2 regions of the Pantoea sp. X-Soil-OKNW-556 genome follow, and region 1 is predicted to be linked to the other one. Evidence: predicted binding sites of a transcription regulator. Region 1 holds the regulator's gene; the other holds the start of a gene.
What was found. The regulator Fur, encoded in region 1, represses iron uptake genes when iron is present. The targets are predictions, from matches to a motif close to ATAATAATGAGAACNACTATCAA.
Positions count from the first base shown of each region.

Region 2: the regulator Fur is predicted to act here: its motif matches at 2,957-2,979, upstream of AC6I8T_RS27600 (TonB-dependent siderophore receptor).

Region 1 is NZ_AP035990.1:1,262,139-1,272,640, forward strand. Features, by position in the region: gene nagE (N-acetylglucosamine-specific PTS transporter subunit IIBC) at 1-1,015, shown strand, start outside; gene glnS (glutamine--tRNA ligase) at 1,167-2,834, shown strand; gene AC6I8T_RS05730 (hypothetical protein) at 3,070-3,465, shown strand; gene fur (ferric iron uptake transcriptional regulator) at 3,523-3,969, opposite strand; gene fldA (flavodoxin FldA) at 4,326-4,856, opposite strand; gene ybfE (LexA regulated protein) at 4,985-5,260, opposite strand; gene ybfF (esterase) at 5,429-6,193, opposite strand; gene seqA (replication initiation negative regulator SeqA) at 6,441-6,983, shown strand; gene pgm (phosphoglucomutase (alpha-D-glucose-1,6-bisphosphate-dependent)) at 7,009-8,649, shown strand; gene kdpE (two-component system response regulator KdpE) at 8,689-9,363, opposite strand; gene AC6I8T_RS05770 (DUF2517 family protein) at 9,604-9,804, shown strand; gene AC6I8T_RS05775 (YbgA family protein) at 9,956-10,502, shown strand, end outside.
Region 2 is NZ_AP035994.1:235,869-246,370, reverse strand. Features, by position in the region: gene AC6I8T_RS27610 (DUF1471 domain-containing protein) at 1-196, shown strand, start outside; gene AC6I8T_RS27605 (YdgH/BhsA/McbA-like domain containing protein) at 320-535, shown strand; gene AC6I8T_RS27600 (TonB-dependent siderophore receptor) at 655-2,913, opposite strand; gene AC6I8T_RS27595 (bifunctional diaminohydroxyphosphoribosylaminopyrimidine deaminase/5-amino-6-(5-phosphoribosylamino)uracil reductase RibD) at 3,165-3,602, opposite strand; gene AC6I8T_RS27590 (hypothetical protein) at 3,913-4,182, shown strand; gene AC6I8T_RS27585 (Exc2 family lipoprotein) at 4,281-4,697, shown strand; gene AC6I8T_RS27580 (L-lactate MFS transporter) at 4,960-6,204, shown strand; gene AC6I8T_RS27575 (cupin domain-containing protein) at 6,228-6,575, opposite strand; gene AC6I8T_RS27570 (LysR family transcriptional regulator) at 6,602-7,501, opposite strand; gene AC6I8T_RS27565 (MFS transporter) at 7,754-8,983, shown strand; gene AC6I8T_RS27560 (sugar phosphate isomerase/epimerase family protein) at 9,001-10,074, shown strand; gene AC6I8T_RS27555 (Gfo/Idh/MocA family protein) at 10,067-10,502, shown strand, end outside.

The DNA of each region.
Region 1 (10,502 bases):
TTTCAGCGCCGGCCTGGTGGATATGGCGCTGTCAACGCGCAACCCGCTGGCGGTCCATTGGTGGATGCTGATCCCACAAGGTCTGGTGTTCTTCGCTATCTACTATGTGGTGTTCCGGTTCACTATCCAGAAATTCAACCTGATGACACCGGGCCGTGAACTGGCTGCTGATGATGAAACTGACGGCTATGACGTCAATGTTGACCACAGCGGCAGTGGCGAAAGCCAGACCGAATCGCTGGCGCGTCGCTACATTGGTGCCGTGGGTGGTTCAGAAAACCTGACCAACATCGATGCCTGTATCACCCGTCTGCGTCTGAACGTGAAAGATGCCGCTCAGGTGAACGACAGCGTGGCGAAACGTTTGGGTGCATCCGGTATTATCCGTCTCAACAAACAAAGCGTGCAGATTATCGTCGGTACCCAGGCGGAAAGCATTGCCACCGCGATGAAAACCGTGCTGACCAAAGGCCCAGTCGCCGCTGCCGCTACCGCGCCTGCTGCTGCACAACCCGCGGCACCACAGCCGCAGGCCGTGCTGAACAGCGACAAAGGCGTGATCGCCACGCTGGTGGCTCCGGTGAGCGGTGAAGTGGTTGCCCTGGACGCGGTGCCGGATGAAGCCTTCGCCAGCAAGGCGGTGGGTGATGGTCTGGCAATTAAGCCTACCGGTAAAACCGTGGTGGCACCGATTGCCGGTACCATCGTGAAAATCTTCAATACCAACCATGCTTTCTGTCTGGAGAGCGAGAACGGTGTTGAGATCGTGGTGCATATGGGTCTGGATACCGTCGCGCTGGAAGGCAAAGGCTTCTCGCGTCTGGTGGAAGAGGGCGCAACGGTGGTGGCGGGCCAGCCAGTGCTGGAAATGGATCTGGATTTCCTCAATGCCAATGCCCGTTCGATGATCAGCCCGGTGGTGGTCAGCAACAGCGATGATTTCGCTGGCCTCAATCTGCTGGCTAGTGGGTCAGTGGTCGCCGGTGAAACCCGTTTGTACGAGGTTAAAGGCTAAACCCTTGTGATAAACCCCAAAGGCAGGAAGCGATTCCTGCCTTTTTTGTTTTAAAACGACCAACAAACGGTTGTTTCCCTTCTGCGCTTTGTGGATCATACTCCGTTACTTTCCAGGACAAATCACCCGTATTGTATTTGAGGATTTTGAGATGAGTGAGGCTGAAGCCCGCCCAACGAACTTTATTCGTCAGATTATCGACGAAGATTTGGCGAGCGGTAAGCACAACAGCGTGCATACCCGTTTCCCGCCTGAGCCCAATGGTTACCTGCATATTGGCCATGCGAAATCGATCTGTCTGAATTTTGGTATCGCACAAGATTACCAGGGACAGTGCAATCTGCGCTTCGACGACACCAACCCGGTGAAAGAAGATATGGAGTTCGTCGAGTCCATCAAGCGCGACGTGCAATGGCTGGGCTTTGAATGGAGCGGAGACGTTTGTTACTCCTCGAACTATTTCGACCAGCTGTACAACTATGCGGTCGAACTGATCAACAAAGGCCTGGCCTATGTGGATGAGCTTTCGCCGGAAGAGATTCGCGAATACCGTGGCACCCTGACTGCCCCGGGTAAAAACAGCCCGTTCCGCGATCGCACACCGGAAGAGAACCTGGCGCTGTTTGAAAAAATGCGCGCCGGTGGCTTCGAAGAGGGCAAGGCTTGCCTGCGTGCCAAAATCGATATGGCATCAAACTTTATCGTGATGCGCGATCCGGTGCTGTATCGCATTAAATTTGCTGAGCATCACCAGACTGGTAACAAATGGTGCATCTACCCGATGTACGATTTTACCCACTGCATCTCCGACGCACTGGAAGGCATTACCCATTCACTGTGTACGCTGGAGTTCCAGGATAACCGTCGCCTGTACGATTGGGTGCTGGACAACATCAGCATTCCGGTTCACCCGCGTCAGTATGAATTCTCACGTCTGAATCTGGAATACGCGGTGATGTCGAAGCGTAAACTGACTCAGCTGGTGAGTGAAAAGGTGGTAGAAGGCTGGGATGACCCGCGTATGCTGACCGTGTCCGGTTTGCGCCGTCGTGGTTACAGCGCAGCCTCGATTCGTGAATTCTGCCTGCGAATTGGTGTGACGAAACAGGACAACATCGTTGAGATGGCCTCGCTGGAGTCATGTATCCGTGACGATCTCAACGAGAATGCGCCGCGTGCTATGGCGGTGCTGGATCCGCTGAAAGTGGTGATTGAGAACCTGCCTGCGGGTCATGAAGAGATCATCACCATGCCGAACCATCCGAACAAACCGGAAATGGGCACGCGTGAGGTTCCGTTCAGTCGTGAGGTGTGGATCGATCGCGCTGATTTCCGTGAGGAAGCCAACAAGCAGTACAAACGTCTGGTGCTGGGTAAAGAGGTCCGTCTGCGTAATGCTTATGTGATCCGTGCCGAGCGCGTAGCGAAAGATGATGAAGGCAATATCACCTGCATCTATTGTACCTGTGACGTCGATACCCTGAGCAAAGATCCGGCTGATGGCCGTAAAGTGAAAGGTGTGATCCACTGGGTTTCGGCGATCCATGCGCTGCCTGCGGAATTCCGTCTGTACGACCGTCTGTTCAGTGTACCGAACCCAGGTGCGGCAGAGGATTTCCTCACCACCATCAACCCGAACTCGCTGGAAATCAAACAAGGTTTTGTTGAGCCGGGTCTGCGTGATGCAGTAGCGCTTGCGCCGTATCAATTTGAACGTGAAGGTTATTTTTGCGCAGATAGCGTTTATTCGCAGCCTTCTAAGCTGGTATTCAACCGTACTGTCGGTTTGCGTGATACCTGGGCGAAAATCGGCGATTAATCCTTTTTGTCGTTTTCCCCATATCCTGATAAAAGGGCGAGAAATCGCCCTTTTTTATTGGCTGTAATTTGAGTTTAGCCATCTTTTATTCTGTGGCTTGCGAAACGTGCTTGTTACCGGGATTTGCAACTAATCTGACTTTAACATAATTAATCAATTTACGAGTGTTAAAAACTTTTTTTCAGGTAGGCTATGCGCTCTCAGACGTTGCTCCGCGGGTTATAAAGGAAAAAAAATGACAAGTCTCGCTCAGGAAGCCAAACACAGCGTAGTGGTATTACATCAACTTATCGAACGTATTTTTAATCAGTCGGATAGCACCGACGACAGCATTGAATTGTTCCTTTCGCACTTTCACCCGGATTTCAAAATGGTGACACCGCAGGGCAAGCAACTGGATTTCAATGCGACGGAAGTGCTGTTCCGTCAACTGCGTGGTCAACGTGAAGGGATGCGTATCGCCACCAGCGAACATGCCATCATCTCGCAACAAAGCAAGGAAGTGACGATTCAGTATCGCGAATTGCAAATGATGAACGGCACTAACCAGAGCCGCATCTCACTGGCGGTGCTGGATTGCAGTACCTCAATTCCGCGCTGGCGTTATTTACAGGAAACGCTGGTGCAGTGAAGCAGCCATAAAAAAACCGGTGCCAGGCACCGGTTTTTTTATACTGCATAGCACATTTTATTGCTTGTCGTGGAGCGTCTCGTCTTCGCGGCAGTCTCCCAACGCACAGTGGCCGTACAAGTACAGACTGTGGTTAGTCAACTTGATACCGTGACGTGTGGCGATTTCGCGCTGACGGGTTTCAATGGATTCATCGCTGAATTCGATCACTTTGCCACAATCCAGGCAGATCAGGTGGTCATGGTGATGCTGTTGCGTCAGTTCAAAGACGGATTTACCACCCTCGAAGTTATGGCGGGTCACGATTCCCGCGTCATCAAACTGGTTAAGAACGCGATAAACCGTTGCCAGACCAATCTCTTCGCCCATGTCGATCAGGCGTTTGTACAAATCTTCCGCGCTGACGTGATGGCATTCGGGTTCCTGAAGCACTTCCAGAATTTTCAGTCTGGGGAGCGTGACTTTCAGGCCAGCCTTCTTCAATGCGGAGTTGTTGTCAGTCATGCGGATATTGTCCTGTTACTTAGCTAGTCACTTGCGGCGCAGGGCCTTGAATGTCGATCACGCGCATTCTCATTTGCGTCTCATTATAGAACTCAAGCAGTGAAATGAAAACCAAGGCAATGTCCTGAAAATCACCAGTGGCTGTAAGGAGAAATGTCACTAACGCCGGCGGGGATCGTGCAGGTCTTTGTTTCCATTTCACTCAGCCTCATTCTGATGCCAGAGGAATAAGCGGATGACCGTTACGGGTATTCTACAGATTTGCGGGAAAAAGTTAAAAAACAGTAGCTATTATTTTTATAGGAAATTCCTTTAACTCAATGTGAGCCAGCGCCCACATTGAGGAGGGCAGGGGATCAGGCTTCAATGATCTCTTTCAGTTGCAGCTCATCGAAAATCTGTTTCACCCATTTATCAACACGTTCGTTGGTCAGTTCAGGCTGACGATCTTCATCGATCGCCAGACCGAGGAAGTGTTTGTCATCTGCCAGACCTTTCGAGGCTTCGAAATGGTAGCCTTCGGTCGGCCAGTGTCCCACAATCACCGCGCCGTTTGGCTCGATGATATCGCGGATGGTGCCCATAGCATCACAGAAGTATTCAGCGTAATCTTCCTGGTCACCGCAGCCAAACAGCGCGACTAATTTGCCATTGAAATCAATTTCTTCCAGAGTCGGGAAGAAATCATCCCAGTCACATTGCGCTTCGCCGTAGTACCAGGTCGGAATGCCCAGCAGCAGGATATCGAATGCTTCGAGATCTTCTTTGGTGCTCTTGGCAATGTCATGCACTTCGGCCACATCTTTACCCAGTTGTTTCTGGATCATTTTTGCAATGTTTTCAGTATTGCCGGTATCGCTGCCGAAGAAAATGCCTACGATTGCCATGAGTTAAGTAACCTCTTAAATCCTGATATATGGGTTGAATGCACAGTTAAGCGAATGATAGCAGACCGGGCAAAGTGGCGGAACTTGTAAAGCCGAGACTTTGTGTTCCTGCGTGCGGTCTGCGTGTGTTACGACAGTTTGAGTTGCGCCAGCAGCATTTGTTCAATCAATTCGCTACGGCTGATGTTCTGCTGCTCTGCCAGAGTATTAAGCGCGTCAACCGCTTCACTGCTCATTTTTAGCTCCACGCGACGTAAACCACGCACTTTGTCGCGTTTTAGCTGGTTGCGCTTGTTAATGCGCAACTGTTCGTCACGCGTTAGCGGACTGGTTTTGGGGCGACCGGGACGTCGCTCATCAGCGAAGAGATCGAGCGTGGTGCGGTCAGTTTGTTCTTTTGCCATTTTTTGTAAAACTGAGTGGGCGCGAACGGCGGAAAGGCGCTGCGCAATTTATACATTATCGGCCCAGCCACGGTGAAAAAATCATCCGCGGCAAATTTTTAGCGCGACATCATACTCCAGCACTCCTTGCGACGCCAACCTTAAACGTTTTGCGGCAAGCTTTTGCTTTTACAGTACAAAAAAGCGGCGAACTGCGCGCAAAACCGCCTCAGGTTTTTCAGCATGGACCCAGTGACCGGCACCACTGATGACATGCGCATGCGCCTGTGGAAACTGGCGCAGCAACGCATCACGATGTTGATTGTCCAGATAAGGCGATTCGCTCCCGCGAATAAACAGCGCCGGATGTGGCCATGCAGGAACCTCATTCCAGCCGGAAATGGTGGCGTAATTATCCCACAGCACCGGCACATTAAAGCGCCATTCGCCATCCTGGAACGATTTCAGAATGAACTGAATGACCCCTTCTTCTTCCAACAGGGTGTGCATCACCTCGGCGGCTTCACCGCGACGTGTCACACCCGCGGCGCTTACGGCACGGATAGCAGCAAAAATCTCATCATGGCGGCGTGTCTGATAATCCACCGGCGCGATATCAATCATCACCAGCTTTTCAATGCGTTCCGGCGCAATGGCACTTAACGTCATGGCAATTTTGCCACCCATCGAATGGCCGATTACGCCAACACGATCGAGGCCGTGGGCGTCAAGAGTGTCAACGATATCTTGCGCCATCGCCGCATAGTTCATCTCGTCGCTGCGCGCGGACAGACCGTGATTGCGTACATCCACCTGCAAGGTGGGACGGGCATCGCGCAGGCCACGCGCCAGCACGCCAAGGTTATCCAGGCTGCCAAACAGGCCATGAATTAACAGAATTGGAGGAGCATCAGGGGCAGATTGTTCAGTTTCCAGACGGGCATTCAAAATCATGGCAAAGTTCTTACGGTTGTGAGCTTCGCTTAGGTTATCATGAATCCACCTGCTCAGGAGCCAACCTGGTGGGCATTAGGGCATATTCCGACTTTTGCCCTGAAACGATGCCAGCGCTATCGGCCGCCTGGGATTTAACTTTATAATCCTCATGTTAGAGCCCGCTCACATTTTGCACGGCAGGATTTTGCTAAGGCCTTTGCAGAAATGCGTGGTTCTGTCATTTGCCAGAATCGTACGGAAAAAGATGAAAACGATTGAAGTTGACGAAGAACTCTACCGTTATATTGCCAGCCACACCCAGCACATTGGTGAAAGCGCCTCCGAAATTTTGCGCCGCATGCTGAAGTTCACTGCCGGTCAGAGTGCCCCTGCAACCTCTGCTGTTGTCGCCGTTGCGGCCAAAGAAGCCCAGCCGGTCGCAACGCAAGCCCGTCCGCAGGATCGCGTTCGTGCGGTACGTGAACTGTTACTTTCCGATGAGTATGCAGAGCAGAAAAAGGCGGTTAATCGCTTTATGCTGGTGTTGTCAACGCTCTATCGTCTTGATCCCGCAGCCTTTGCGGATGCCACGGCGTCACTGCAAGGACGCACCCGCGTCTATTTTGCCGGTGATGAGCATACGCTGCTGCAAAATGGCACCCATACTAAGCCGAAGCATGTGCCCGGCACACCGTACTGGGTGATCACCAATACCAATACCGGTCGCAAATGCAGCATGGTGGAACACATCATGTTAGCCATGCAGTTCCCGCAGGAACTGACAGAGAAAGTTTGCGGCACCATTTAAACCGAAGCGTCAGGGAGAAGCGCCAATGGCCAATCACCCCCGTGCCGGGCAGCCCGCCCAGCAGAGCGATTTGATTAACGTTGCACAATTAACCTCTCAGTACTACGTCCTGAAGCCGGATGTGGATAACCCTGAACATGCGGTGAAATTTGGTACTTCCGGTCACCGTGGTAGCGCAGGTCGTCACAGCTTCAACGAAATGCATATTCTGGCGATTGCGCAGGCCATCGCGGAAGATCGTAAGAAGAACGGCATCACCGGTCCGTGCTATGTCGGTAAAGACACCCATGCGCTGTCGGAACCGGCGATTTTGTCGGTGCTGGAAGTGCTGGCGGCTAATGGCGTCGATGTGATTGTGCAGCAGGACAACGGCTACACGCCGACGCCTGCTATCTCCAACGCGATCCTTGAGCACAACAAACGCGGTGGCGCACTGGCTGATGGCATCGTTATCACCCCGTCGCACAACCCGCCGGAAGACGGTGGTATCAAATACAACCCGCCGAATGGTGGCCCGGCCGATACGAACGTCACCAAAGTGGTGGAAGATCGTGCTAACCAGCTGATGAAAGCGGGTCTGAAGGATGTAAAACGCCTGCCACTGGATCAGGCGTGGGCCAGCGGTCATATCGTTGAGCAGGATCTGATCCAACCCTATGTTGAGGGTCTGGCACAGGTGATCGACTTCCCGGCGATTCAGAAAGCGGGCCTGAAAATTGGTGTTGATCCGCTTGGTGGCTCTGGTATGGCCTACTGGCAGCGTATCGCAGAGCATTACAAGCTGGATATCACCATTGTTAACGATGCTATCGATCAGACCTTCCGCTTCATGCATCTGGATAAAGATGGCGTGGTGCGTATGGACTGCTCGTCAGAGTGCGCGATGGCTGGCCTGTTGGCGTACCGTGACAAATTCGACCTGGCTTTCGGTAACGATCCCGATTACGACCGCCACGGCATTGTGACGCCGGCTGGCCTGATGAACCCGAACCACTATCTGGCGGTGGCGATCAACTACCTGTTCCAGCATCGTCCACAGTGGGGCAAAGATGTCGCCGTGGGTAAAACCCTGGTGTCCAGCGCGATGATTGACCGCGTGGTGAACGACATTGGCCGCAAGCTGGTGGAAGTGCCAGTGGGCTTCAAATGGTTCGTTGATGGCTTGTTCGACGGCAGCTTCGGCTTTGGTGGCGAAGAGAGTGCCGGGGCGTCGTTCCTGCGTTTCGACGGCACGGCCTGGTCCACCGATAAAGACGGTATCATTCTGTGCCTGCTGGCGGCGGAAATCACCGCTGTCACCGGTAAAAACCCGCAGCAACATTATGATGAGCTGGCGGCGCGTTTTGGCGCACCAAGCTACAACCGTTTGCAGGCAGCTGCGACTTCCGCGCAGAAAGCGGCATTGTCGAAGCTTTCACCGGAAATGGTGAGCGCTGACACGCTGGCCGGTGATCCGATCACCGCACGTCTGACGGCGGCACCGGGTAACGGCGCATCAATTGGTGGTCTGAAGGTGATGACGGAGAACGGCTGGTTCGCCGCGCGTCCGTCCGGCACCGAAGATGCTTATAAAATCTACTGTGAAAGCTTCCTCGGCGCTGAGCATCGCCAGCTGATCGAGAAAGAAGCGGTAGAAATCGTGAGCGAAGTGTTGAAAAACGCTTAAGCACAGCGAAATGAAAAAAGGCGCGTTCTGCGCCTTTTTTTATGGCATAAACCGATAACCAATGCCGGTTTCTGTCAGCAGATGGTTGGGTTGGGTGGGGTTGGTTTCGAGCTTCTGACGCAGATGCCCCATATAAATGCGCAGATAATGGCTATGCTCCACCGCATTTGGCCCCCAGACCTGGTTCAGCAACTGACGTTGTGTCAGCACTTTTCCGGCATTATTCAGCAGCAAACTGAGCAGACGAAATTCGGTCGGCGTCAGATGCACCTCTTCGCCAGCGCGCAGCACACGACGCGCCGCCAGATCGACCGTCACGTCACCAAAACGCAATACCGGTTCGAACTGGCTGCCCTGATGACGTCGCAACGCCACACGCACCCGTGCCAGCAGTTCACCAATGCCAAAAGGCTTGGTGAGATAGTCATCGGCACCGGCATCCAGCGCATCGATTTTATCCTGTTCGTCCGTGCGGGCGGATAACACAATCACCGGCATGCTGCTCCACTGGCGCACTTCACGGATAAAGTCATTGCCATCGCCGTCGGGCAAACCGAGGTCAAGGATCACCAAATCGGGTTTGCGCGTGGCGGCTTCAATCAGGCCGCGCTGCAACTGCTCGGCTTCCACAATCTTTAGCCCTTCGCCTTCAAGCGCCAGGCGCACGAAACGGCGGATCTCCTTTTCATCTTCAACGATCAAGATGGTGGTCACGCGAACTCCTGCGGCTGAAATGGATAACGGTTCACTGTAGCAATAAATCGCGCCGCCGTCCGTGTTGAAGTTTGTTACCCATTGGGAACCTTACATTTACATTCATGTAACTTAATTTCAGTGCGGCGATGAAATGGACAAAAAAAGATCAAAAAAGTGGTCGGATGAGTAGTAAAATTACACAACGAGGCGTAATATTTGTGTCAGATCACATTTTCTCAGACTCACCAGGAGGCAACCATGTATCAGGCATATCCGTTCTACAAAGTTGTGCTGCGCCGCGCGCTGGTGGTGTTGCTGGGGGTGCTGGCGCTCCCTGTAATGCTGTTCCGTGCCGATCGCGCACGCTTTTACAGCTATCTGCACCGTATGTGGTGCAAAACCAGCGCGAAGCCAGTTTGGCTGGCGCAATCTGAAGCGGCTGGCGGCATTTTCTGGTAACGCTGTTCCGCTGTCGTTCCGCCCGGTGTCTTCCCTGAAGCACCGGGTTTTTTTATGCCAATTTTTCACTGCGCATCCCCGCTGACGCTGTGTTTGGCATACATTTCAGCTACACTTAAAACCTCTACAAGATTTCGGAGGTTGTACAAGTATGCGCGAAAAAATTCCTGTCGGTATCAGTGCCTGCCTGCTCGGGGATAGCGTTCGCTTTGATGGCGGCCATAAGCGTTTTGCCTTTGCGACAGACGAACTCAGCCCCTTTGTCCATTTCGAGCCGGTATGCCCGGAAATGGCGATTGGTTTGCCGACGCCGCGTCCGGCGCTGCGTCTGGTAAAAGAGGACGATGCGCGCGTACATCTGTGCTTCAGTAAGGCGGGCGGCGATGAGGTCACGGATCTGATGGCGCAGTGGTCTGCACAACGGGTGAAAGGGTTGCATCATCTGTGTGGCTACATCCTGTGCGCCAAATCACCCAGTTGTGGTCTGGAGCGGGTGCGGGTGTATGAACCGCAAACCAACAACAATCGTAAAGCGGGGACCGGCATTTTCACCGAATTCCTCCAGCGTGAACTGCCGTGGTTGCCACTGGAAGAGGATGGTCGTCTCAACGATGCGGATATCCGGGAAAATTTCATTGGCCGTGTTTACGCCCTGCATGAGTTCAATCAGATGTGGCGCAATGGCCTGACGCGTCATC
Region 2 (10,502 bases), on a different replicon from region 1:
AACTTTCGTTGCAGTTGCCGCCCTGTCACTGGTTTCTTTCGGTAGCTTTGCGCAGAGCATCACCGCTTCCGCTTCCACCCTGGATGGCGCAGAAGCCAAAATCGCTGCTCAGGCCGCTCAGCAGGGTGCGCAGTACAAAATCACCGGCGCACGCGTGGACAACGGTGCTTACCTGTCAGCTGAACTGACTAAATAAGGTAATAATTAGCACGATCACAGTTATCGCACTAATTATCAATCATGAAACGATAACTATGGTTATTATTACTTTCATCGAAGGCACACAGCCTTCCAAACAAACTAATTAAGGATTAAGACCATGAAAACTATCAAAGCACTGTCAATCGCCGCTGTAGCCGCTCTTTCCCTGATGTCAGCAGCCAGCTTCGCGCAAAGCATCTCTGTCACCTCTTCAACCCTGGACGGTGCAGAAGCGAAAATTGCTGCACAGGCCGCACAGCAGGGTGCACAGTACAAAATCACCGAAGCGAACACTAATAACCGTGTTCACATGACCGCAGAACTGTACAAATAACGGATGGTCGTACAGGGAAGTGCCGGAAGAGGTCGCCGCAAGGCGGCCTTTTCCGTTTTAAATGCAAGTCAGTGCACATCATAGCTGCCGGGCTAAAGATGGCAGCAGGCGGCTTTCTGTCAGAAATGCATCCCGAGCTCCATATAATAAGTCCGTCCCGACTCGTTATAGGTGCGCGCTCCTGCACCATAAGCGTAAGTGCCGTTGGCGCCCGAGGTCAGCGCGTTGCCTGCGCGGAAGTGGCGTTTATCTAACAAATTATCGATACCCGCTGTGATATCGATATTTTTATTGATGTTATAAACTGCGCTCGCACCAAAAATGGCATAGGGGGAAACCTGCCATTTTTCACTGCCGGACGTGTCCTCACCCTGGGAGTTATATTTAGGCGGCTTTTGGCGGCCATACCATGTCATGGTTCCCTGGACAGAAAGGGCGTTGGTTGCCTGCCAGTCCAGCGTCGAGTTAATGGTATATTTCGGGATAATCGACAGGTAATCGCCAGAGGTTTCGTTTTTATTGTCGATGATGTAAGTGAAATTGTTGTTCATGGTCAAATTTTCGCTGATCGGAAAATTCAACGTGCCTTCCAGCCCCTGAACGACAGATTTTGGCACGTTCTGCCATTTATAGATGTTTGATGTACCGTTGCTGTACGCCGGGGAATAGCCTGCCTCGATTTTGTTGTGATAGTCGTTACGATACCAGGTCAAACCGGCCTGCACCCCTTCATGATGGTACTCGATACCGATCTCTTTATTGACGCTGGTTTCGGCTTTGAGATCCTTATTACCCTGTAAATAACAGCTGGTGGAACTGGCGTAGCATCCGTTGCCGCTGCTGTAGAGCAGATAATTGGGGTTGGTCTGGTACAGGTTAGGTGCCTTCCAGGCACGGGCAATGCCCAATTTCAGGGTAAAATCTTCCCCCAAATCCTGCGACAGGTTCAGCGAGGGGCTGATATTGCTGCCGGTGTAGGTTTGATGATTGAAACGTAATCCCGGAGTCAGTCGGGTTGAGTCGGTCAGATCAATATTATCTTCAGTGTAGACGCCATAGATATTGGCTGAGCTATAGATGCTCCGACCGGAACTGGAGACGCCGTCGACCTCCGAAGTATTGGTCAGAGTATTGGAGGTGGGATCTTTCATCGTTTGATGATTCATCTCCGCACCAAAGGTCATTGTCTGGCTAACCCATCCGTCAAAGGGAATGTTTACCTCGGAATGCAGGTTGGTATCATTCAGAACAATGGTAGAAAAACCTTCATCTGTCGTGCTGAATAATCCCTCCAGTCCACCGGACAGACCTTCGTTAAGTCTTTTATTACGGGTTTTTTCGAACTGAATGTAATTGTTGGTGGTCACGCCGTTATCCCAGGCACCGGTATATTTCAGGGAGAGTGTTTGCCGGTAAATCACGTTGGTTTCTTTACCGTAATTTTCCTTAACCAGGGTGCTGCTGTTGGTGTTCTGCGTGTCACCGGCGTAAAGGTTGCCCTGGCGGCTATAACCCGCATTCAATTCCAGCGCCTGCATGGGCATAAACTCCCAGCGCAATACGCTATTAATGTTTTTATTGATCACCCCTTCACGGCCTGCCGGCACCATACCTGCGTATTTACCGCTACGCTCAGCTTCATGCCCGCTGTTAATATTCTGCGCGTCTGCCTGTGTTTTACTCCAGTTGCTATACAGGCGCAGGGTCAGATTATCCGTTAAAGCGCCGCTCAGGCTGGCGTTATAACGTTTGGTGGCCCCTTCAGATTTGTGTTCTGGCACGTTGTAATAAGTGTTGAAATTACCATGCCACTCTTTTTCTGCCGGTTTGGTGATGATGTTGACCACGCCTCCCATCGCGCCATTGCCATACAGCGCGGCCGCCGGGCCGCGAATAACCTCAATACGATCGATCATTTCGGGCGGCACCCAGTTGCTGTCGCCACGGGTATCACGCTCACCACGCCAGCCATAGCGCACCGAGTTGCGGCTGCTGACCGGCATCCCGTCAACCAGAATCAGGGTGTTTTCGGGACCCATACCGCGAATATCAATCTGGCGGTTATTACCACGCTGGCCGCTATTGGAATTACCGGTTAGATTCACGCCGGGCATGGTGCGGATCAGTTCAGAAACATCACGCTGGATAGGGTATTTTTTGATGGCTTCACTGTCGATGATGGAGACGCCAGGCGCTTGCAGGGTTTGCTCGCGGGCGGTGACGACCAGAGTATTGTCGCTACTGCTTTTTTTATCGCTAATCGCCAGTTGTTGCACTGGCGTTTCACTTATTATTTCGTTTGCAAATGCAGGGGAGTTTCCAAGGCTGTACGCAATAAGACAAGCCAGTAGAGAATAGCGGGATATTGTTTTCATCATGAGATTTGTCATCTGTCCTTTGCCAACAAAAATGAAAACGCGAACTATAATGAGAATTATTATTAATTACAATAATGGTTTTTTATTGATCAATAAATGGCGGGAATAGATGCCGTTTCGTTATTATTTCGTCGGTTGACTTTTTGGCAGCGGTGGCAAGAAGGGAATGCGTCGCACCAGGTTGTGTGAAAGACCCATTAACCTTATATATCGACCTGGCATCTATTTTATTTTATCGGCCAGAGATTCAATCAGAGGTCTGATGATATCAGGTATTCAGAAAGGAATTCGGAAACCTCATTCTGGCAAATCCCCAAAGTGAAACTGATGCCTGCATGCTGCAATATTTCAATGCCCGCACCCTGATTCTTTGGATGAGGATCGAGTAATGCAATGTAGATATGATTTGGTTTCAGTGAGGCCAGCGTCTTTGCACACGAGGGGGTTCTTCCCTGAAACGAACATGGCTCCAGCGTGACGTAGATATCGCAATCATTCACCGACATTTCAAGCTTCGACAGGGCAGCAATCTCTGCATGGTGCAAGCCCGGTGATTGGGTAAAACCGGAAGAGACCACCTCGCCATTTCTCACGATCACACAACCCACGGGCGGGTTTGGCCGACAGTCCGGCAGCGCATTTCTGGAACACTCCAGTGCTAACAACATATACGTTTCCGGCTTATTCATTTGATCTGCCTCAGTGCCAATCCAGGTAAATAAAGCAACTACCAAATTTAGTAGTGACGATAATCACGGGTAGTTTTACAGTGCATACCGGGCCTCGCGGCCATTTTCTGCTAGTAGTAACGGTTGTCGGACACATAATCCAGTCTTAATTTGCCTTACGTAATATTTACAATTTATTTTCGATATTCTTATTATGTGTCGTACCCCAGTGATTTCATAAAAAGCGTTGGACTGCAATGGTCCGAAAGCGCGAGGCCGTTCGTTCAGCAGTTATTCATAACTATTGATCTTATCCAGGGGAAGGGAAGGCATGGGAATTTCACAGGCAAAACTGATTACTTTACGTCGTATGCAAAGTGGCACTAAGCACCGGCTACGTGGTGATAAAGCCATAGGGCTGGAAATGAAATGTGATTTTGAAATTGAAATGTGCAAACGAAGGGATATTACCTGCCGAAGTTTGGCGTCATTGATGCGGTCGGGGCTGATTGAATTCATTGCCTCGCCCACGGATATGTCACGCTATTACGAGGTAAGACTAACGGAAGAGGGTGAAAGGGTGGTGAATGACAATCGATGAATTCACCTGACTGATCCCGGCCAGCACCCCGAGGTGCTGGTTTCAGCCCGACAGGGCTGATGATAAATCAATCGTTTTATGCAAAAGGAAGCTTTTTAATGAATGGAAACCTCCGCATTGTGAGTGTTGTCGCTTTATCTCTCCTGTTACTGAATGGTTGTGCGCAAACGGATACCAGCGCCAAACGGCATGCGACTAAATTCGTCTATAAAGTCGAAGATTCGGATCCCAATTTTGTGATGAACAAGGCTGACTCCATCCGCATGGCGACGCCTTTTTTTGCCCAGTTCTGGCAACTGGGCAAAAAAGATCGTGCACAAGGTGTCTCCAGCGCCGATGCGCAGAAAAGAGTCAGCTATTTCCACAGCGATGAGTTCATAAAATCAATCAGTGGAACGTCGCACTTTGCCGGTAAAGAATATAAAGATGACGCCACGTTATCACCGCGCTGGCGCAACAATATGTCGGAGGCGATTGCACAAACCTATATGGACGGTTATCTCGGCATAGAATAACTGTCCGTATCTGACGGTGTCCGGTTATGCCGGGCACCCGCCATCCTGCTGAATATCCTTGGTAAATATCAAACATCAAAAAAACATGATTTTTTTATTATATATTAGAGTGTTATGCGTATCGCCTCTCGTTTGGTCATGAGTTTTTCAGGTTGTTTTTGTTTATATATGAAATGTATTTAAATAAGAAATTCATCCTTTTCATAAGGAAGTGGAACATATATAGAATTTGGATGGATTACTATTTGATAAAGGGATTTTTATGAATTGTCGTTGGGTTATCGCAGCCGGAGCGGTGGGTATCCATATTTCTTTAGGTTCAGTTTATGCCTGGAGTGTATTTAAAAAGCCTTTTATGGATGCCTTTGGCTGGAATGAGTTTGAAGCAGGGTTGCCATTTGGTCTGGCTATTTTTGTACTGGGGATGTCTGCTGCGGTCATGGGGCATGTTGTTGAACGACGTGGGCCGCGATTTTCGGGGTTTCTCGCCACGGGTTTATGGGGTGTCGGTCTGATGGGGGCCGGTGTAGCCACCTCTGGCATGATATCGAACGATACGTTGCGCTTAGGTTTGTTACTGTTTTTTTGCCTGGTCGGTGGCTTTGGGCTGGGGACGGGGTATGTCACCCCGGTATCGATGTTGATGAAATGGTTTCCTGACCGGCGCGGTCTGGCAACGGGCCTCGCCATTATGGGCTTCGGCTTTGGGGCTTTTTTAGGCGGGCCGATTCTGAGTTTACTTATTGGCTCGGTAGGTATTGCTCAGACCTTTTTCCTACAGGCAATCAGTTACACGGCAATTATGTTGTTATCATCAGCCTGTCTGAAATTACCGCCACCAGACTGGCAACCCGCGCGGGAAAAGGTGAAGCCCGGCAAAATACCGGCTCAGGGCGTGATGCCAATGACAGCCAATCAAGCGGTCCGTACTCGCTGTTTTTTAGGGTTGTGGCTGATGATGTTTATAAATATCACCTGCGGTATTGCGTTAATTTCCGTCGCTTCTCCACTGGCTCAGGAAGCAACGGGTATATCAGCACTGGCAGCGGGGTCGCTGGTTGGGATGATCGGGTTATTTAATGGGCTGGGGCGAATTGCGTGGGCATCTTTCTCCGATATTATTGGTCGTCCCAATACCTACATCCTCTTTTTCGCTCTGCAAATTGTCGCGTTCTGGCTACTGCCCTCATTGCAGCACGTCTTACTGTTTGAAGCGGTTTTGCTGTTGATCATGACTTGCTATGGCGGTGGTTTTTCCACGTTGCCTGCCTATATTGGCGATATTTTTGGCTCCCGCCAGGTCAGTGCTATCCACGGATATGTGCTGACCGCCTGGGCGCTCGCAGGGCTGGTCGGATCGTCCGTATCCTCTCTGCTGCGACAAAGTACCGGCAGTTACGAGGCAATGATGCAGGTGTTTGTCTGGGGATTAGCGCTGGCGTTGCTGGTGTCGGTGGCAACGAAAATGTACCTTGTACGCCAATTGCGTCCCGACGCTCGTAGGTAATCAGCGGATACCTGCCTGCCCGTTTATGCTAAATCGGGCAGGTCAGTGCGGTCGCCTCGCGTGGTAGGGTGGGAAATAACAATAAACTCTACCGCGTCATCGCTGTCGTTTCTGGCCTGGTGTTTTGCCTCGGGAGGAATTTCGATGCCCTGCAACGCAGCGATTTCCTGCTTTTCACCTTCCAGCTCCATGGTCAGCACGCCCTTCACGACAAAGAAAAATTGTCGGGATACGGCGTGGTAATGCCGCTTTTCCTCGGTATGCGGTGGCATTTTTTCGTGAATAACCAGCATGTCCTGGCGTTTGACCAGATACCATCCATCGCATCTTTCACCCCAGATGTAGTGCTCGGCATTATCTTTAGAAATCATCTGATCCTCTGGCCTGATTTAACGGTTCATAACGCGGTGGAAAACAACAATTCTCGCAACCAGCGATGTCCCGGATCGCGATGGGTGCGCTCATGCCAGGCGACGGATTTGGTAAAACCTGGGATATCCAATGGCGGTGCCACGATTTTCAACCCGGCGGTGTTCAATGCCAGCCTGCGCGGTACCACGCTGATTAAATCACTCACGCGCAGGATTTCCGGCAGAACCAGAAAACTGCACACCGAGAGCGTTACCCGGCGAGAACGCCCCAGTGTCGCCAGTGCTTCATCGGTGACACCATAAAAACTGCCTCCAACATACGACACCAACGCATGATCCTGGGAGCAGAACTCATCTAATGACAGGACGCCGGATTGTGCCAGTGGATGATCGGCGCGCAGCAGGCACACATAATCTTCCGCATATAGCGTTTTTGCGTGTAACTCGGGTGGGGTGGTTTCTGGGGTAATCAGCGCGACATCCACCGCGCCACGTTCAAACTGCATCGGCAATAGGTCGTTATTGACCGGGAGTACCGCCACACGGATGCCCGGTGCCTGCTGACGTAAGGCGGCCATAAACGGCACCACGACAGCGCGCAACGCATAATCTGTCGCGGCGACGTTGAGGGTCATCTCAGCGGTTGCCGGATCAAATTCACGCGGCTTCAGCAGCTCCCCAACTTCGGCAAGGATGTTTTTTACCGGCGTTGCCAGTTCAAGCGCACGCAAGGTGGGCACAATGCCACGCTGCGCGCGGGTGAATAACGGATCGTCAAAGCATTCACGTAACCGGGTAAGCATACCGCTGACGGCGGGCTGCGTCAGTGATAGTCGCTCCGCAGCGCGCGTGACGCTGCGTTCATCCAACAGCGCGTCGAGTGCTTTCAGCAGGTTGAGATCCAGATTTCTGATATCGGTTTTCATGTTATTCACCTGGTGGGTGAGAAAAGATATTGCGAAAAACTATATCACGGGAAACAAACTTCGGTTCTCGTTATTTCACCGTTGGATCTTCAACGTTCCACCGGCGGCATTGATGCCGACCGGGTCAGGTGCTGAAGCCGTCACTTTCCAATGTTTAAAAATGTGATCAACCTGCGATATATTTATTTTGTAATCGATTACTTTTCATTTCGTCGTGAATTGTAATCGATTACTTTTCTCTGTGAGGCTTATATGCTGTCTACAACACAAGATTCTGAAAACACAGCAGTCGCCCAGCGCATGCTGGTGCCACGCCTGTCATTGATGATGTTTCTGCAATTTTTTATCTGGGGAAGTTGGTCGGTCACCCTCGGATTGGTGATGACACAACACAATATGGCGTTACTGATTGGCGATGCGTTTTCCGCCGGACCGATTGCGTCGATTCTCTCCCCTTTCGTATTAGGGATGCTGGTGGACCGCTTTTTTCCGTCGCAGCGCGTGCTGGCGGTGATGCATCTGGCAGGGGCGGTGATTCTGTGGTTTGTCCCCCAGGCGATGATCGCCGAAAACGGCGCGCAGCTGATCGCGTTGTTGTTTGGTTACACGCTGTGCTACATGCCAACCCTGGCATTAACTAACAACATTGCTTTCCACAGCCTGGCGAGCAGTGAGAAGAGTTTTCCGGTGGTGCGCGTGTTTGGCACTATTGGTTGGATCGTCGCGGGTATTTTTATCGGTGTCACAGGCATTGCCGCCAGCACCACAATTTTCTCCGTGGCGGCGATTTGTTCGGTGATGCTGGCGGTTTATAGCCTGACGCTGCCGCACACCCCTGCGCCCGCTAAAGGTCTGCCGTTCAAAGTGCGGGATTTGTTCTGCGCTGACGCCTTTGCGCTGCTGAAAATTCGGCACTTCTTTATCTTTGCGTTGTGCGCCACGTTGATCTCGATTCCGCTCGGTACCTACTACGCCTATACCGCTTCCTGGTTATCTGACGCCGGGGTTGAGAATGTCAGCACCATCATGTCCTTCGGCCAAATGTCAGAAATCTTTTTCATGCTGGTGATCCCGTTGCTGTTCCGCCGGCTGGGTGTGAAATACATGCTGCTGGTGGGGATGTGTGCCTGGTTCGTACGTTATGCGTTGTTTGCCTTGGGGATGGGGGAAGAGGGACGTGCCTTGATCTGGCTTGGCATTCTGCTGCACGGCGTCTGTTACGACTTCTTCTTTGTGGTGGGTTTTATCTACACCGACCGCGTTGCTGGCGAAAAAGTGAAAGGCCAGGCGCAAAGCATGGTGGTGATGTTTACCTACGGTATCGGCATGCTGCTCGGCTCGCAAATATCGGGTGCGCTGTATAACCACCTGGTCGCGGGTCAGGTATCGGCGCAGAGCTGGGCCCTGTTCTGGTGGATACCGGCGGTTGCCGCTGCCGTTATCGCTGTCATTTTCCTGTTTTCATTTAAATATCGCGATTGATGGTTTTGGAGGTGGTTGTGCAGACGTTAAAAGGTCCGGGTATTTTTCTGTCACAGTTTATTGGTGCCGGGGCACCTTACAACTCGCTGGAGGGATTGGCGCAGTGGGCTGCCGCGTTGGGGTACAAGGCGTTGCAGATCCCCTGTAATCATCCACACATTTTTGATCTCGCAAAGGCCGCGACCAGCCAGACCTATTGTGACGAGGTGATGGGTTCGCTGGCGCAATATGGTCTGGCGATCAGTGAATTATCTACCCACCTGGAGGGGCAGTTGATTGCCGTACATCCGGCACATGATGCGGCATTTGATGGTTTCGCCCCGCCGTCAGTACGTGGGAATGCGACCCAACGCACCGCATGGGCGACGGAGCAGGTGAAACGGGCCGCCGCTGCATCGGCCAGGCTGGGATTAACGGCACATGCCACGTTTTCGGGGGCGCTGGCGTGGCCCTATCTTTATCCCTGGCCGCCACATAACCCGTTGTTGCTGGAGGAGGCGTTTGCTGAACTGGCACGTCGCTGGCGACCCGTGCTGGATGTCTTTGATCAGCACGGCGTGGATGTGTGCTATGAACTGCATCCTGGGGAAGATCTGCATGATGGCATCACGTTCGAGCGTTTTCTGGCGGCGGTGAATAACCACCCCCGTTGCAATATTCTGTTCGATCCCAGCCATCTTCATCTGCAACATATTGATTATTTGCAATTTATCGATATCTACCATGCGCGCATCAAAGCCTTTCATGTGAAGGATGCTGAGTACTTACCCAACGGACGCAGCGGCGTATATGGCGGCTATCAACGCTGGATCGATCGCGCCGGACGTTTCCGCTCACCCGGCGATGGACAAATCAATTTCAAAAGCATTTTCAGCAAGCTGGCGCAGTACGACTACGACGGTTGGGCCGTGCTGGAGTGGGAATGCTGCCTGAAAGATGCCGATACCGGCGCGCGCGAGGGGGCAGAATTTATTCGTCAGCACATTATTCCGGTGGCGGATCGCGTGTTTGATGACTTTGCCGCAGGCAGTGACTCACGCGCCAGCGTTCGCGCTCAGCTTGGCCTGACGGGAGGTGTCGGAGATGATTAATGTTGGCATTATCGGTACCGGCTTTATCGGTCCGGCGCACATTGAAGCGCTGCGCCGACTCGGCAATGTTCAGGTGGTGGCGATTTGCGATAGCGACCAGGCGAGCGCTGAAGCGCGGGCGTCGCAGCTCAATGTTCCGAGTGCGTATAGCGATGTCGCGGCGTTTTTACGCCATCCCGGTTTGCAGGCGGTCCATAACTGCACGCCGAATCATCTGCATGCGGCGATCAATCGCCAGATTATTCAGGCGGGTAAACATGTGTTTTCAGAGAAGCCGTTGTGCATGACGCTGGAAGAGGCGGCTGAACTGGTGCGACTGGCGGATGAAGCGGGCGTGGTACACGGCGTCAGTTTTGTTTACCGTCAGTTTGCCCTGGTGCAACAGGCGGCCAGCATGTTGCGCCAGGGGGAGTTGGGCCGATTATTCG